Regions from separate parts of the Streptomyces sp. NBC_00012 genome, predicted to be linked through region 2. Evidence: riboswitches for the same ligand, from Rfam matches in the RefSeq annotation. Region 2 holds a riboswitch; the other holds the start of a gene.
What was found. Region 2 has a riboswitch for cyclic di-AMP ahead of OHA19_RS16070 (NlpC/P60 family protein). Riboswitches for the same ligand answer to the same signal wherever they lie in the genome.
Positions count from the first base shown of each region.

Region 1: linked by a shared signal. The riboswitch ahead of OHA19_RS19150 (M23 family metallopeptidase) and the one ahead of OHA19_RS16070 (NlpC/P60 family protein) in region 2 are both predicted to bind cyclic di-AMP.

Region 1 is NZ_CP108309.1:4,176,325-4,183,861, forward strand. Features, by position in the region: gene OHA19_RS19140 (PrsW family intramembrane metalloprotease) at 1-253, shown strand, start outside; gene OHA19_RS19145 (aldo/keto reductase) at 374-1,318, opposite strand; gene OHA19_RS19150 (M23 family metallopeptidase) at 1,561-2,655, opposite strand; cyclic di-AMP (ydaO/yuaA leader) riboswitch at 2,667-2,819, opposite strand; gene OHA19_RS19155 (PP2C family protein-serine/threonine phosphatase) at 3,103-4,263, opposite strand; tRNA gene OHA19_RS19160 (tRNA-Met) at 4,456-4,529, opposite strand; gene OHA19_RS19165 (SPFH domain-containing protein) at 4,685-5,896, opposite strand; gene OHA19_RS19170 (hypothetical protein) at 5,960-6,181, opposite strand; gene OHA19_RS19175 (SHOCT domain-containing protein) at 6,426-6,845, shown strand; gene OHA19_RS19180 (FAD-binding oxidoreductase) at 7,073-7,537, shown strand, end outside.
Region 2 is NZ_CP108309.1:3,545,805-3,553,341, forward strand. Features, by position in the region: gene pcrA (DNA helicase PcrA) at 1-1,438, opposite strand, end outside; cyclic di-AMP (ydaO/yuaA leader) riboswitch at 1,685-1,850, shown strand; gene OHA19_RS16070 (NlpC/P60 family protein) at 1,857-3,005, shown strand; gene OHA19_RS16075 (hypothetical protein) at 3,061-3,414, opposite strand; gene OHA19_RS16080 (NlpC/P60 family protein) at 3,728-4,789, shown strand; gene OHA19_RS16085 (GNAT family N-acetyltransferase) at 4,928-5,689, shown strand; gene OHA19_RS16090 (LuxR C-terminal-related transcriptional regulator) at 5,714-6,409, opposite strand; gene OHA19_RS16095 (PspC domain-containing protein) at 6,393-7,537, opposite strand, start outside.

The DNA of each region.
Region 1 (7,537 bases), 630 kb from region 2:
CGAGCTGGAGCTGTTGCACCACCTCTGGCAGCGCAGGGAGGTGGCCGCCCCCGCCTTGACGTACGCGGCGCAGGCGACGGGCCTCCTGCGCCCCCACCGTCGGCCGTCGCCCCCGTACTCCGGACCGTTCCCTCCGCACACGCAGTACGGCACCTACCTCAACGGCCCCACCCAAGGCCAAGGCCACGGCCACAACCCCGGCCCCGGCCCCGGCTACAACCCCTACCTGCTGCCGCAGCAGCCACCGCACTAGGACGGCAGCGCGAACGCCCCGGGAGCACACCGCGCTCCAGGGGCGTCGCAGCAGCCACACGCACTCGGACGCACGCCACCGGCCGGGCACGAACAGCCAGGCACGATCAGGCGGGCACAATCAGGCGGATGCCTCGGTGAGTTCGGCCAGCTCCTGCTCGGTCAGCGTGAGTTCGGCGACGGCCAGCAGCGCGGGCAGCTGCTCGACCGTACGGGCCGAGGCGATCGGCGCGGCCACCGTCGGCCGGGACGCGAGCCAGGCCAGCGCGACAGTCGCGATCTCCGCACCGCGCTCCTGGGCGACCTTGTCCAGCGCGGCCAGAACCTTCTGCCCCCGCTCCGACTCCAGATGCGCGCGGGCGCCCTCCGCCCGCGCGCTCTCCACCGAGGCGCCCGGACGGTACTTGCCGGTGAGGAAACCGGAGGCCAGGGCGAAGTACGGCACAACGCCGAGCCCGGCACGGGCCGCCGTGTCCTGGAGCTCGCCCTCGTACGTGTCGCGGGAGACCAGGTTGTAGTGCGGCTGAAGGGCGACGTAACGGGCCAGCCCCTCGCGCTCCGAGAAGTCCAGGGACTCCTGGAGCCGCGCGGGAGCGATGTTGGAGGCGGCGATCTCCCGGACCTTGCCCTCCTTCACCAGCTGGTCCAGGGCGGTGATGATGTCCTCGACCGGCACGGTCTTGTCGTCGAAGTGCGTGTAATAGAGGTCGATGTACTCGGTTCCGAGCCTGCGCAGCGACTCCTCGGCCGCGGCCTTGATGTTGGCGGGCGCGAGCCCCTGGTACCGGGGGTGGGTGCTGACCTTGGTGGCGACGACGATGTCGGAGCGGTTGCCGCGCGCGGCAAGCCACTTGCCGATGACGGTCTCGGACTCGCCGCCCTCGTTGCCCGGGACCCACGCGGAGTAGCCGTCGGCGGTGTCGACGAAGTTGCCGCCGGCCGCGGCGTACGCGTCCAGCACGGCGAACGACTGCGCCTCGTCGGCGGTCCAGCCGAAGACGTTGCCACCGAGAGCGAGCGGGAAGACCTGGAGGTCGGAGGGGCCCAGCTTGCGAAGAGAAGTCATAAATGAATCAACAGATTCCGGATGGCGCGCTATTCCATCCGCTCCACCTGCCCCAGCCGCTCCACCCGCCCCGGGTACTCACCGCCTCACCCCGCCGCTCGCGACCTCCCCACCGCCCACAAAAGACCGGCAGCCCTGACGTCGGGGGGTGAGCGTCAGGACTGCCGGGGTTCATCGGCCGGCGAACCGGCTCGGATCAAGCGGCCCACGAAGTGGGCGGGGCGGACGGGGCAACCGTCGGATCAGGGGGTGAGGCCCTTGCTGCGGAGCCAGGCCATCGGGTCGATACCCGCACCGTCGGGGGTGTGTACCTCCAGGTGGAGGTGCGGACCGGTCACGTTGCCGGTCGCGCCGACCCGGCCGATGGTCTCGCCGGTGGTGACCTTCTGGCCCACGCTGACGCCGATCGAGGACTGGTGGCAGTACCAGACCTCCGTACCGTCCTCCAACTCCAGCACGGTGCGGTAGCCGTACGAGCCGGCCAGACCGGCCGACTTGATCGTGCCGCCGTGGACGGCCTTGATCGGGGTGCCGGTCGGAGCGGCGAAGTCGAGGCCGGTGTGGTAGCCGGAGGACCACATCGAACCGGCCTGGCCATAGGTCGAGGTGATCGTGTACGAGAAGGTCGGGATGGCGTAGCTGGCGGCGAGCTTGGCCAGCCGCAGGGCCTCCGCCTTCTTCTTGGCCTCCTCCTCCGCCTTCTTCTTCTCGGCGGCGGCCTTGGCCTTGGCCTCGTCCTGCTGCTTCTGGGCCTCGGCGGCCGCCTTCTCCGCGGCCTTCTTCTCCTCGGCCGCCTTGGCCTCGGCGTCGGCGGCGTCCTGCTGCTGCTCGGCCTGCTGGAGGATGCGGGCGCGGAGCGCCTCGCCCGCGTCCGTCGCGCCCTGCTCGGCCTCGGCGGTGGTGATGCCGGCGGTGGTGAGCGGGGCGCTGGCGGCCGCGACCTCGGTCTTGTCGGCCTCGGACTCGTCGGAGAACAGGGCGCCCACGCCGGGAAGGGACTTGGCGTCGGGGAGGTTGTCCGTGATGGCGTCGGGCATGGAGATGGAGACCGGCGGCTTGCTCTGCGCGGAGGCCATGCCGCCCGCGCCGACCGCCGCTATGACGCCGACACCCAGCACCGTGGAGCTGCGGGCGAGACCGTTGCGCTGCTTGGCGACGCGGTGCCTGCCACGCACGGGGCGGACGGACTCCTCGGTGGGGTTCCACTCGTCCCAGCCGCGGTCGGGCTCACTGGTGAACTCACCCGTGAAATTGCCGGTGAAGTCGCCGTCGGGCTCCGTGCCGTAGTCGAAATCGAACCGGGACGGGGCCTCGGGGGCAGGCTTGTTGGACGCCACGGGGGCGCACTCCTTTCCTTCCTTCTCGCCTACCGGGTTAGCTGACGGGTTCGGAGCAGGAAGGTCTCCTACGGGCCCCTCTGTCTCTCACGAGACACAGGTGTCCGATTCACCCCATGTAGGTGGTTCCCCGGTTCCCTTGCGGAATTCGGCGCTCGCGCACGGTGCCGCCACTGATGACGGCTGGGACGACCGCGCTGCGTTATCGAACGTTAATAGACACCGGGGCCGTATTCCAAGCTGTTCCCACTGATCGTTCACTTCTTTGGCCTGGACTTTACGGGACACAAGCGGGTGGAATCGGACGAGTTGACCGACCTTCAGCCATTACCCCGTTTCTGACGTTGCGTCAAATGTTATGCGGAGTGGCGCCTTTCGGTTACGCACGGTGGCATCACCCCACCACGTCACTGTCCTCACCCCTCACCCCTCGCCCCCGCCTCCCCCTCATATCTCCTCAGCACCGACGATCCGCACCGTCCTTCGCCGGTCCGGCTGCCCCTCCGCAGGGCGTGCGACCGCGAGCAACGCCATGTCGTCGGTCGTCTCGCCGCCCGTGTGCAGGCGCACGTCATCGGTCAGAGCGGACAGCAGTTCCTCGGGCCCCGGGAAGATCCGCCCGCGCAGCCGGGCCGCCGGGTCATAGAAGACCCCATCGGCGTTCCGCGCCTCGGAGAGACCGTCCGTGTAGAGGAGCAGGGTCGCCCCGGCCGGCAGATCCCACTCGTCCGTGCACTCCGGCCACACCCCCAGGCCCATCCCGAGCGGCAGCGCGGGCACGGAGGGCTTCAGCACCTCCAGCGCCCCGTCCGGATGCAGCAGGATCGGTTCGGGGTGACCGCGGTTGACGATCCGCACCCGGGACAGCCCGTACGGGATCTCGGCCAGCACGGCGGTGATGAAGCCCTCCAGCACGTCGAGCCCGCCGCGCCGCGCCTCCTCCCGCGCCAGCGCCCGCTCCAGCCGCCCCGCCACCCCCTCCAGCGAGGATTCCTGCTCGGCCGCCTCGCGGAACGCCCCGATGGCCACCGCCACCGTCTCGACTGCGTCGAGCCCCTTCCCCCGTACGTCACCGACCACCAGCCGCACCCCCTGCGGGGTGTCCGCCACGGCGAACAGGTCACCACCGACGAACTCGTCCGCCTGCGCCGCCTCGTACCGCGCCGCGACATGCAGTCCGCCGATCCGGTCGGACGGCTGCGGCAGCACCGCGCGCATGGCCGTCTCCGCGACGTACCGCGCGGAGGCCAGCTGCTCGTTGCTGCGCCGCACCACCCCGTTGATCACGACCGCGAGGACCGAGACGGTGGCCAGGGTGAGCAGCTCGATCAACGGCACGGCCTTCGGCAACGTACTGGTGTACAGCCGCAGCGCGACGACGGCCAGCATCGCGGCGACACCGGTGCGGATGGTGCTGGCCAGCGAGAAGAACGGGGCGGCGATCAGCGGAGCGGCCACGAACAGCGGAATGGCGGTGAAGGCGGGCGGGGTGAGGGCGTCGAACAACAGCCCGCCGAGAATCATCAGCGCAGGCAGCATCCGTACGAACCGCCGGGTACGGGCACCGCCTCCGGCATGCTTGCCGCGCCGCTTCTCCCGCTTCCACACCTGTGGTCTCCTGCCCGGTACGCGCGCGGCTGCGGACGGTACCGCGCCCCACCCTCAGACTCGCCGGACCGGTACGGAGCGGCGACTCCTCATCGGCCAATGGGGGGAAATGTGCGCCGCGGTTTCACCCACCACACAGCGAAATGATTCAGGCCCGGCACGCTGTATGCGTACCGAGCCTGAATTCTTCAGTAGCGGGGACAGGATTTGAACCTGCGACCTCTGGGTTATGAGCCCAGCGAGCTACCGAGCTGCTCCACCCCGCGTCGATGAACACAACTCTACGGCATCTCCGGCGCCCTTTTGACCACTCGGGTTCACCCACCCTGGATTCCGCCCTCCACCCCCTCCGTCTCGCCCTTCGATCCGGCCTTCGCCCGGCCGAAATCCGCGACGGGCAGGACGGACGGGTCAGGAAGGGTCAGGACCGGTCCGTCCCGGAGATGCGGGGCGCGGAGGCGGCCTTCCCGTGGACCGAAGGCTGCTTCACCGGGTTCGCACCCCGTTGCAGCGAGTGGAGGATCGCCAGCCCCTGGCCGACGACGCCCGCCGCCATCTCGTTGACACCGTTGGTGCCGTTGAGAACGGTGAGGTCGGCGCCGGACATGCCCCGGGCGGCCGCGTCGGCCAGGGCCGGCAGGTTCTCCACGATGCGGTTGGCCGCGATGAGCTCCTGATTGCCGTCACGCAGCGATGCGGCGCGCACACTGTTGGCGTCGGCCTGCGCCTGGGCGAGGGTCCGCTCGGTGTACGCGTTGCCGTCCGCCTCGAACTTCGCCCGGTCCCGGGCCGCCTCCGCCAGGGTGCGCTGCCGGTACGCCTCGGCGTCCGCCGGGCGCCGGACCTCCGCCTCCAGCTGCTGCGCGGCGAGCGAGGCCTGCCGTTCGGCCAGCGCGGTCTGCTCCTCGATGACCTCCTGCGAGGCCCGGGCCCGGGCGAGCGGCCCGGCCTGCGCGGCGCGGGCGTTGTACTGCTCGGTCTCGGCGAGGAAGCCGGCCCGTTTGATCGCGGTGTCACGTTCGTACTCCGCCTTGAGCGCGGCGGCCTGCTGCTCGCGCTGGCTGGCCTCCTGGTCGGCCTTGGCCTCGGCGATCCGGGCCTGGCTGGCGACCGCGGCGGCGTGCGGGGCCGCGAGGTTCTTGATGTAGCCGGTGGCGTCGTCGATCTCCTGGATCTGGAGGGCGTCCACGACGATGCCGAGCTTCTCCATCTCGCCGTGGCTGCCGGCGATGACTTCCTGGGAGACCCGGTTGCGTTCACGGATGATCTGCTCCACGGTCAGTCCGCCGACGATGGAACGCAGATGCCCGGCGAAGATCCGCCCGACGAGCTCCTCCATCTGTTCCTGCTCGGTCAGGAAGCGGCGGGCCGCGTTGGCGATGGACACGGCGTCGTCGCCGACCTTGAAGACGGCCACGGCCCGGACGTTGAGGCGGATGCCCTGCTGCGTCACGCAGTCCTCGGTGATCTCCGCCTCGCGCAGCGCCAGGGAGAGCATGCGCGCCTTCTGTTTCACCGGGAGCACGAAGCTGCCGTGCCCGGTGACGATCCGGAACTGGGTGTCCAGGGTCTGCCCCTTGGAACCGGAGATGAGCATCGCCTCGTTGGGGGCGGGAACATGCCAGAAGAACATGGGAAGACTCCTGCCGTACGTCACTGCGTCGGTGGTGTGCGCGACGGTTCCGACCTTTCCGGCTCAGGACGGCAGGCGTTCCACGATCACGCCGCGCGCCGAGACCGTGTCGACGACCACCACCCGCGCGTCCCTGTCGATCGACGTCGCCGACCATGCGGTGTAGGCCTCGGACCCACCCCGTACGGCCACCAGTACTTCGCCCGGACCGCCGGACGGAATCGGCACGGTGACGCGGCCGACCGCCCCGACCGGGCTCCGGGCGGACTCATCGGCCCTGTGCATGCGTCGCCCTCGCGTACGCCTGCTCACGCCGCTTCTCGTGCGGTGTCCCGCACCGCTTCATGGTCACCGCCTCCTGGAGGCCCCAGCCTCCCTCGATCTTTCCACGGTACTCCGCGCCCGCCCTCGTGGACGGTGCTCACGAACGTCCGGCGACCGGCAGGCGGGCGAACTTATGCGGTGATATGACTGATTTATCTTTTGGCCTGCCGACGCGACGAACTCGCACTGATCTGGGAGCGAACCAATGGACGACTACTCGTTGCTCGACCTCTTCTGGACCATGCTCTGGTTCTTCCTCTGGGTCATGTGGCTGTTCCTGTTGTTCAAGGTCATCACGGACATCTTCCGAAGCCACGACCTCAGCGGCTGGGGCAAGGCCGGCTGGCTGATCCTCACGCTGCTGCTGCCGTACATCGGCGTCCTGGTGTACGTGATCGTGCGCGGCAAGTCCATGAGCAAGCGGGACATCAAGGAAGCCCAGGACCGTGACGCGGCCTTCAAGGCGTACGTACGGGAAGCCGCCGGCACCTCCGACGCGAGCGGCGCCGACGCCACGAAACAGGGAAGCCACGTCGACGACCTGGCGAAGCTCGCCGAGCTGAGGGACCGGGGCGCCATCACGGACGAGGAGTACCAGCGTGCGAAGGCGAAGCTCCTCGTCTGACGCCTGCTCCACCTGCGCCCCGGCGCGTATGTCTCCCTCCGCGCGGTCCGGCGAACTGGCAGGGCGCCAGGACCGCGGGGAGGCTTGAGACATCAGCCACGGTGACCGTTTCCACCCGCGGTTCTCCGGGTGCCGGGGTCACGGCGTATCCGCTCGCACCGACGGCCCGGCGGGGAGGCCGAGCGGGGTGCGGTCCCCATCTCGGCGTACGAGGAGATGGCCCGGCCATGAACGGCACCACGCTCGAAGCCCTGGACGCGATGCGGAGCGCGCTGCGCGGTCCCGTCGTCGGCCCGCAGGACCCGGAGTACCGCCGGGCCCGCACCGTCCACAACGCCATGATCGACCGGCGTCCGGCAGCGGTGGTGCGGTGCGCCGACGCGGCGGACGTAATGGCCGCGATCGGCTTCGTCCGGGACGCGGGCCTCACGCTCGCGGTCCGCGGCGGCGGCCACAGCGGTGCGGGCCTGTGCCTGGTGGACGACGGCGTGACCGTCGACCTCTCGCCCATGCGCTGGACGCACGTCGACCCCGGCGCACGGAAGGCCACGGTCGGCGGCGGCACCACGCTCGGCGACCTCGACCATGCCACCCACGCGTTCGGGCTGGCCACCCCCTCCGGAATCCTGTCGTCCACCGGCATCGGCGGCCTCACCCTCGGCGGCGGCCACGGCTACCTCACCCGCAAGTAC
Region 2 (7,537 bases):
TGAGGATGCGGCGCAGCGGGACGGTGTCCTCCGGATTGGCGAGGACGCGCAGGTAGGCCAGGATGTCCCGGACCTCCTTGCGCTCGTAGAAGCGCACGCCGCCGACGACCTTGTAGGGCAGGCCTACGCGGATGAAGATCTCCTCGAAGACGCGGGACTGCGCGTTCGTACGGTAGAAGATCGCGACGTCACCGGCCTTGGCGTCGCCCGCGTCGGTGAGCCGGTCGATCTCGTCGGCGACGAACTGTGCCTCGTCGTGCTCGGTGTCGGCGACGTAGCCGGTGATGCGGGCGCCCGTGCCGGCCTTGGTCCAGAGGTTCTTGGGGCGACGGCTCTCGTTGCGCTCGATGACCGCGTTGGCGGCGGACAGGATCGTCTGCGTGGAGCGGTAGTTCTGCTCCAGGAGGATCGTCGTCGCGTTCGGATAGTCCTCCTCGAACTGGAGGATGTTGCGGATGGTCGCGCCGCGGAAGGCGTAGATCGACTGGTCCGCGTCGCCCACGACGCACAGCTCGGCCGGGGCGTCGCTCTCGCCCGCCGGGCCGACCAGCTCGCGCACGAGGGTGTACTGGGCGTGGTTGGTGTCCTGGTACTCGTCGACCAGGACGTGGCGGAAGCGGCGGCGGTAGTGCTCGGCGACGTCCGGGAACGCCTGGAGCAGGTGGACCGTCGTCATGATGATGTCGTCGAAGTCCAGCGCGTTGGCCTCGCGCAGCCGGGACTGGTACATCGCGTAGGCCTGGGCGAGGGTCTTCTCGAAACCGTCGGCCGCCTGGCCGGCGAAGGTCTCCTCGTCGATCAGTTCGTTCTTCAGGTTGGAGACCTTGGCGGTGAACGACTTCGGCGGGAAGCGCTTCGGGTCGAGGTCGAGATCGCGGCAGACCAGGGCCATCAGCCGCTTGGAGTCGGCGGCGTCGTAGATCGAGAACGACGAGGTGAAGCCGAGCCGCTTCGACTCGCGGCGCAGGATGCGCACACAGGCGCTGTGGAAGGTCATGACCCACATGGCGTTGGCGCGCGGTCCGACGAGCTGCTCGACGCGCTCCTTCATCTCGCCCGCGGCCTTGTTGGTGAAGGTGATCGCCAGGATCTGGCCGGGGTGCACCCCGCGCTCCGCGAGGAGGTGGGCGATCCGGTGGGTCAGCACCCGGGTCTTGCCCGAGCCGGCCCCGGCGACGATGAGCAGCGGGGAGCCCGCGTGGACGACGGCGGCGCGCTGCTCGGTGTTCAGCCCGTCGAGGAGCGCCGCGGAGTCGATGACGGGGCGGTGCGCGCCGTCGCGGTAGTAGGCGTCCCTGGGCGGCGGGGGCCCGTCGAACACGCCCGCGAAGAGGTCCTCCGGCACCTCTTCGGGTGCGGAGTCCTCGGGGGGCGGCGGGGGCTCTTCCTCCGTGTTCTGGAGGCCGGCCAGGAAGCTGTCGTCAAAGAGGCTGCTCATCGCTAGTCGAGTCTAGGGCGCCGGACCGACAGGCGTCGGCCGCATGGCGAACCACGCATCGCGACGGACACCCAGCGGAGGTGCGCGCCCACAGCGGGTGAGGAATTCCCGGTCCCCATCGCCCACTCCGACAAGGTCACGAAAACGTATCGGGCATATCGAACATCAACCTTCACAGCAGCACCATGGGTTGGCTACCGTGCTCGACCGGGCGGCCCGTACCCCCTTGAGGCGAACCACGCCGAGCGGGCGCCTCCGCCGAATCCGGGCTGCCCCCGAGGGAGCTCGGAACCGGGGACCCACACGCAGTACTGGGGTGAATCGGTCCTTATCCCCCACTCGGACCGTAGGGCAGCCTTCCGTTCCGCCCGAACCCGACAGCTAACCCGGTAGGCGGTCCACGGAAGGAGATGCCGCCTTGGCATCCCATCGCAAGCCGCGCACCCGGGTGCGCACCACCGCACCGGCCGTCGGGCTCACCACGGCGGCCCTGGCGTCCGTGACGCTGCTCTCCACGCAGAGCGCCATGGCCGCGCCCGATCCCAAGCCCAGCGTCGAGGACGTACAGAAGAAGGTCGACGACCTCTACCGGCAGGCGGGCACCGCGACCCAGCAGTACAACCAGGCGAAGGAGGCCTCCGCCGCCCAGCGCGGCAAGGTCGACGCCCTGCTGGACGACGTCGCCGAGCGCGCCGACAAGCTGAACGACGCCCGCAGGACGCTCGGCACCTACGCGGCCGCGCAGTACCGCAGCGGCTCCATCACACCGAGCGCCACGTTCTTCCTGGCCGACGACCCGCAGTCGTACTTCGACCAGAGCCAGTTGATGGACCGGATGACCAGCCGGCAGCAGAAGGCGATCACGGACTTCCGTACGCAGCAGGCCAGAACGGCGAAGAAGCGGGCCGAGGCGGTGCGGAGCCTGGAGACGCTGACGACGACGCAGAACACACTGCGCACCAGCAAGCAGAACGTCCAGACGAAGCTGGGCGAGGCGCGCACGCTGCTGTCGAAGCTGACCGCCGAGGAGAAGGCGCGGCTCGCGGAGATCGAGCGCAAGAAGGAGGCGGAGGCCAAGCGCAAGGCCGAGGAGCTGGCGAAGCGGCAGGCCGCCGCGAAGGCCGAGGCGGACCGCAAGGCCGAGGAGGCCGCGAAGGAGTCGGGCGGCGGCAGCGGCGCGGGGACGGGGTCCGGAACCGGCTCGGACAGCGGCTCCACCACCAAGGCGGAGAAGGTCCTCGCCTTCGCCAGGGACCAGATCGGCAAGCCGTACGTCTGGGGCGCGACGGGCCCGGCGTCGTACGACTGCTCCGGGCTCACCCAGGCCGCGTGGAAGTCCGCGGGCGTGGACATACCGCGCACCACCTGGGACCAGGTCAAGATCGGCACCCGGGTCGCCACGGCGGACCTGCGGCCGGGAGACCTCGTCTTCTTCTACGACGACATCAGCCACGTCGGCATCTACAAGGGCGACGGGATGATGATCCACGCGCCGAAGCCCGGGGCGAACGTGCGCGAGGAGTCGATCTACTACATGCCGATCTACGGCAGCGTGCGGCCCGCTTAGCCGGCCTCCGCGCGCCGTGCCGCCCCGGTGCCGAGACGGCACGGCGCGGGCGGGATCAGGTCCAGAGCGTGGCGATGAAGATGTTGAGCATCGTCAGTCCGCCCACCGCCGCGAAGGCGCCCTTGTCGACCTTCTCCTCGTCCCGCTTGATGTAGACGAGCGCGAGGACGACGACCAGGACCAGCAGCTTGACGCCGATCTTGATGTTGTTGACATGGTTGCCGTCGGCCTGGTTGAGCCCGACCAGTGCGACACCGGTGACCAGCATGGTCAGCGCACCGTGCAGCATCGCCGGGACGAACCGGGCCGTGCCCGCGCCCATCGCCTTCATCTGGGTCAGGAAACCGCCCAGCAGGGAGGCGATTCCGATGATGTGCAGGGCGACGAAGACATGAATGAGTACGTCCATGAGGCCGCAGCCTAGCCCCGGCCATATCACCCCCCGGCAGGCAGGTGTGCCTTCCTGACCACTTCACTCGCGTCTGTACCAATTGCCTGACTCTGGTGCAATTTTTCCGATCACTCGACGCCATTGCCACGCCAAATTCAGACAATAAGCGTCATTACGACTCCTGCCTGTGCCCCGGGATTAGCGTCGCTGACCAGACGACCGGCTCACCTCCGCTCCGTACGCGGACGGCGCACCGGTCGCCCCGCCGAGAGTTGCGGCGGGCCCGTCGGTAGCCCCCGGCGGGCAGTCGTCAGGAAGGACGCACGCCCTCGTGGCAGCGCATCGAAAACCCAAGCAGCGCTTGTACACCGGCCCTGCTGCCCGCACCGCGGCGACCCTCGCCCTCACCGGGGCCGCCACCGCCGCCGTGCTGCCCGGCCCGGCGCACGCCGACCCGCAGCGCACCCCCGCCCAGGTCAAGGCCGAGGTGGACCGGCTGCACCACGACGCGGAGGTCGCCACCGAGCAGTACAACGGCGCGAAGGAGAAGGCGTCCGCCGCCGAGGACGCCCTCGACGACCTGCGCGACGAGGCCGCCCGCAGGACCGGGCGCCTCAACGCCTCGCGCGACGCACTGGGTTCGTTCGCCGCCGCGCAGTACCGCTCCGGCGGCCTCTCCACGTCCGTGCAGCTGGCGCTCTCCTCCGACCCCGACCAGTACCTGGAGCGGGCGTCGTACGCGGACCGGATGGGCGACCGCCAGGCCGCCGCGCTCGGCAAGGTCCGGCGACAGGTCGCCCAGATCGCCACACTGCGCTCACAGGCCAAGGGGGAGCTGGCCGCGCTCACCTCCCGCCGGGCCGAGCTGAAGAAGCACAAGGCGACGATCACCACCAAGCTGGCCGACGCCCGGCGACTGCTCGACCGGCTGACCCCGCCCGAGCGCACCGCCTACGAGAACGCCGGCCACGGATCGGCCGACGGCACCCGTTTCGCCGGTCACGCCGACCGCTCCGCCGCGCGCGGCGCCGTCCGGGCGCCGAACGCCCGCGCCGCCGAGGCCGTCGCCTTCGCGTACGGGGCGCTCGGCAAGCCGTACGTCTGGGGCGCCACCGGCCCCTCCTCGTTCGACTGCTCCGGGCTCACCCAGGCCGCCTGGCGCTCCGCCGGTGTCTCGCTCCCCCGGACCACGTACACCCAGATCAACGCGGGACGGCGCATCTCGCGCTCCGAACTCGCACCGGGCGACCTGGTGTTCTTCTACTCCGGCATCAGCCATGTCGGGCTGTACATCGGCAACGGGCAGATGATCCACGCCCCGCGCACCGGGTCACCGGTCCGGATCGCGCCGATCGACCAAATGCCCTTCGCCGGGGCCACCCGGGTGGCATAGGCTCCCGTCCCCGATCCGGGTCGGCCCGCCACCGAAGCAATCGTCTTCGGGCCGATCCGTCATCGGAGCAACCGCCTTCGGGCCGGACCGCCATCGGACCGGCCCGCCGTCGCCCGACCGGCCAAAGGACCACCCCACATGCCCATGGACGCCGATGTCCAGACCCATGCCCGTACGCTCGCCCAGCGCTCCCCGGACCACCTCCGGGTCGGACCGTTCACCGTCCACTACAACCCGAACTGGTCGCTCAAGTACGCCAATTACGCCATCCCCGACCAGGACGCCGAGCCGACACCCGCCGATATCGACGCGCTGATCGCGGCGTTCCGCGAGCACGACCGGCTGCCCCGGCTGGAGTTCCTGCCCGGCTCGGCGCCGGCGGTCGAACCCGCGCTGCTCGCCGCCGGGTTCACCGTCGAGAACCGGGCCCCGGTCATGGCCTGCGCACCGGACGAGCTGCGGATACCGAAGCCGGTGCGCTCCCTCACGATCGCCGAACCGGCCACCGACGCGGAGTTCGACGCCGCCGCGCTCGTCCAGCACCACGGCTACGGCGGGACCGGCGAACCCGAGGGCGGCATGGCCGACTGGCTGCGCACCGCGGCCCGGGACGGCGGGGTCGCCGCCCTCGCCACGGTCGACGGCGTGCCGGCGGGCGCGGGCGGCTGCTCCGTCCCGGTCGACGGCCTCACCGAGCTGGCCGGTCTCGCCGTGGCCGACGCCTACCGCCGCCGCGGCATCGGCGCCGCGCTCTCCGCGCATCTGACCGCGACCGCCTTCGGGCGCGGCTGCCGGGTGGTGTGGCTGGAGCCGGGCGACGCCGACGTGGAGCGGATCTACGCGGGCATCGGCTACCGCAGGGTCGGCGAGAAGCTGAACATCTCGCTCGAACCGGCCTGACGCACCCGCCGCCCTTCGGCCGGCTCAGACCAGCCGTCGCGCCGTCGCCCACCGGGTCAGCTCGTGGCGGTTGGAGAGCTGGAGCTTGCGCAGCACCGCCGAGACGTGCGACTCGACGGTCTTCACCGAGATGAAGAGCTGCTTGGCGATCTCCTTGTAGGCGTAGCCCCGGGCGATCAGCCGCAGCACCTCGCGCTCGCGCTGGGTGAGGCGGTCCAGGTCCTCGTCGACCGGCGGCGCGTCCGTGGAGGCGAAGGCGTCGAGGACGAAGCCGGCCAGCCGGGGCGAGAACACCGCGTCGCCGTCCTGGACCCGGAAGACCGAGTCGACCAGGTCGGCGCCCGTGATGGTCTTGGTGACATAGCCGCGGGCGCCGCCGCGAATGACGCCGATGACGTCCTCGGCGGCGTCCGACACGGACAGCGCCAGGAACCGCACCGGGTTCTCGACGGCCCCCATCAGCGGGGCGCAGCGGCGCAGCACCTCGACGCCGCCGCCGCCGGGCAGGTGCACGTCGAGCAGGACGACCTCGGGGCGGGTCGCCGTGATGACGGTGACCGCCTGGTCGACGTCGGCGGCCTCGCCGATCACCTCGACGCCGGTCTCCTCGGTGCGGCCGATCTCGGCCTGGACTCCGGTGCGGAACATCCGGTGGTCGTCGACGAGCACGACCCGTACCCGGCGCTCCGGGCCCCCGGTCGCCTCAGTGATCTTGGTCATCGCTCGCCCTCTCCATCTCCAGCTCGACTTCCGTGCCCCCACCGGGCACCGAACGCAGCCGCGCCGTACCGCCGTTGCGCTGCATCCGGCCGATGATCGATTCTCGTACGCCCATTCTGTCCCCCGGCACGGAGTCCAGGTCGAATCCCGGACCCCGGTCGCGCACCGACACGAAGACCGTGCGGCCCTCGACCTCGGCGTAGACCTGCACGGCGCCGCCCTCGCCACCGTACTTGGCGGCGTTGACCATCGCTTCGCGCGCGGCCTGCATCTGTGCGGTCAGCTTCTCGTCCAGCGGGCAGTCGCCGACCACGACGACCTCCAGCGGGACACCGTGCTTGTCCTCGACCTCGGCGGCGGCGCGCTTGACCGCTTCGGCGAGGGTCTCGGGTTCGTCGTCCTCGTCCTTGCCGGTGCCCTCGGGGTTGTACAGCCAGTTGCGCAGTTCGCGTTCCTGGGCGCGGGCGAGCCTGCGGACCTCGCCGGCGTCGTCCGCGTTGCGCTGGATCAGGGTGAGGGTGTGCAGCACCGAGTCGTGGACGTGGGCGGCCACCTCGGCGCGCTCCTGGGCCCGGATGCGCATCAGGCGTTCCTCGGAGAGGTCCTGGGTCATGCGTACGAGGTAGGGGCCGGCCAGCAGCGCGATGCCGGTGAGGACGGCGATGGCCGCGGTCATGACGTTGCCGAGCTGGGCGGCGGAGCCGCGTACCACCATGAAGACGGCCAGGCCCAGGCCGACCAGGGCGACCCCCGCGAGCCCCCGGGCCAGATGCAGCACCCGGCGGCGGCTGCCGACCTCCATCCAGCGGGCGCGCCGGGCGTTGTCGGCCTGCCGCCACACCAGTACGGAACCGGCGCCGATCAGCAGCGTGGGCCAGATGTAGCGGTTGGCCCCGCTGCCCATGTCGACGTTGCCGACGAAGATCATGGCGCCCAGGAGCAGCGCGATCAGGGCGAAGACCTGGCCCCGGTCCGGCTTGCGGAGCCGACGCCTGCCGTCCGGGGCGGTCTCGAAGACCGAGCGTGGTGCCTCGACGCCGCCGACACCGAGCGGGACGACGATCCAGAACACGGCGTAGAGCAGCGAGCCGAGGCCGTCCGCGAAGAAGAGTCCGAGGAAGACGAACC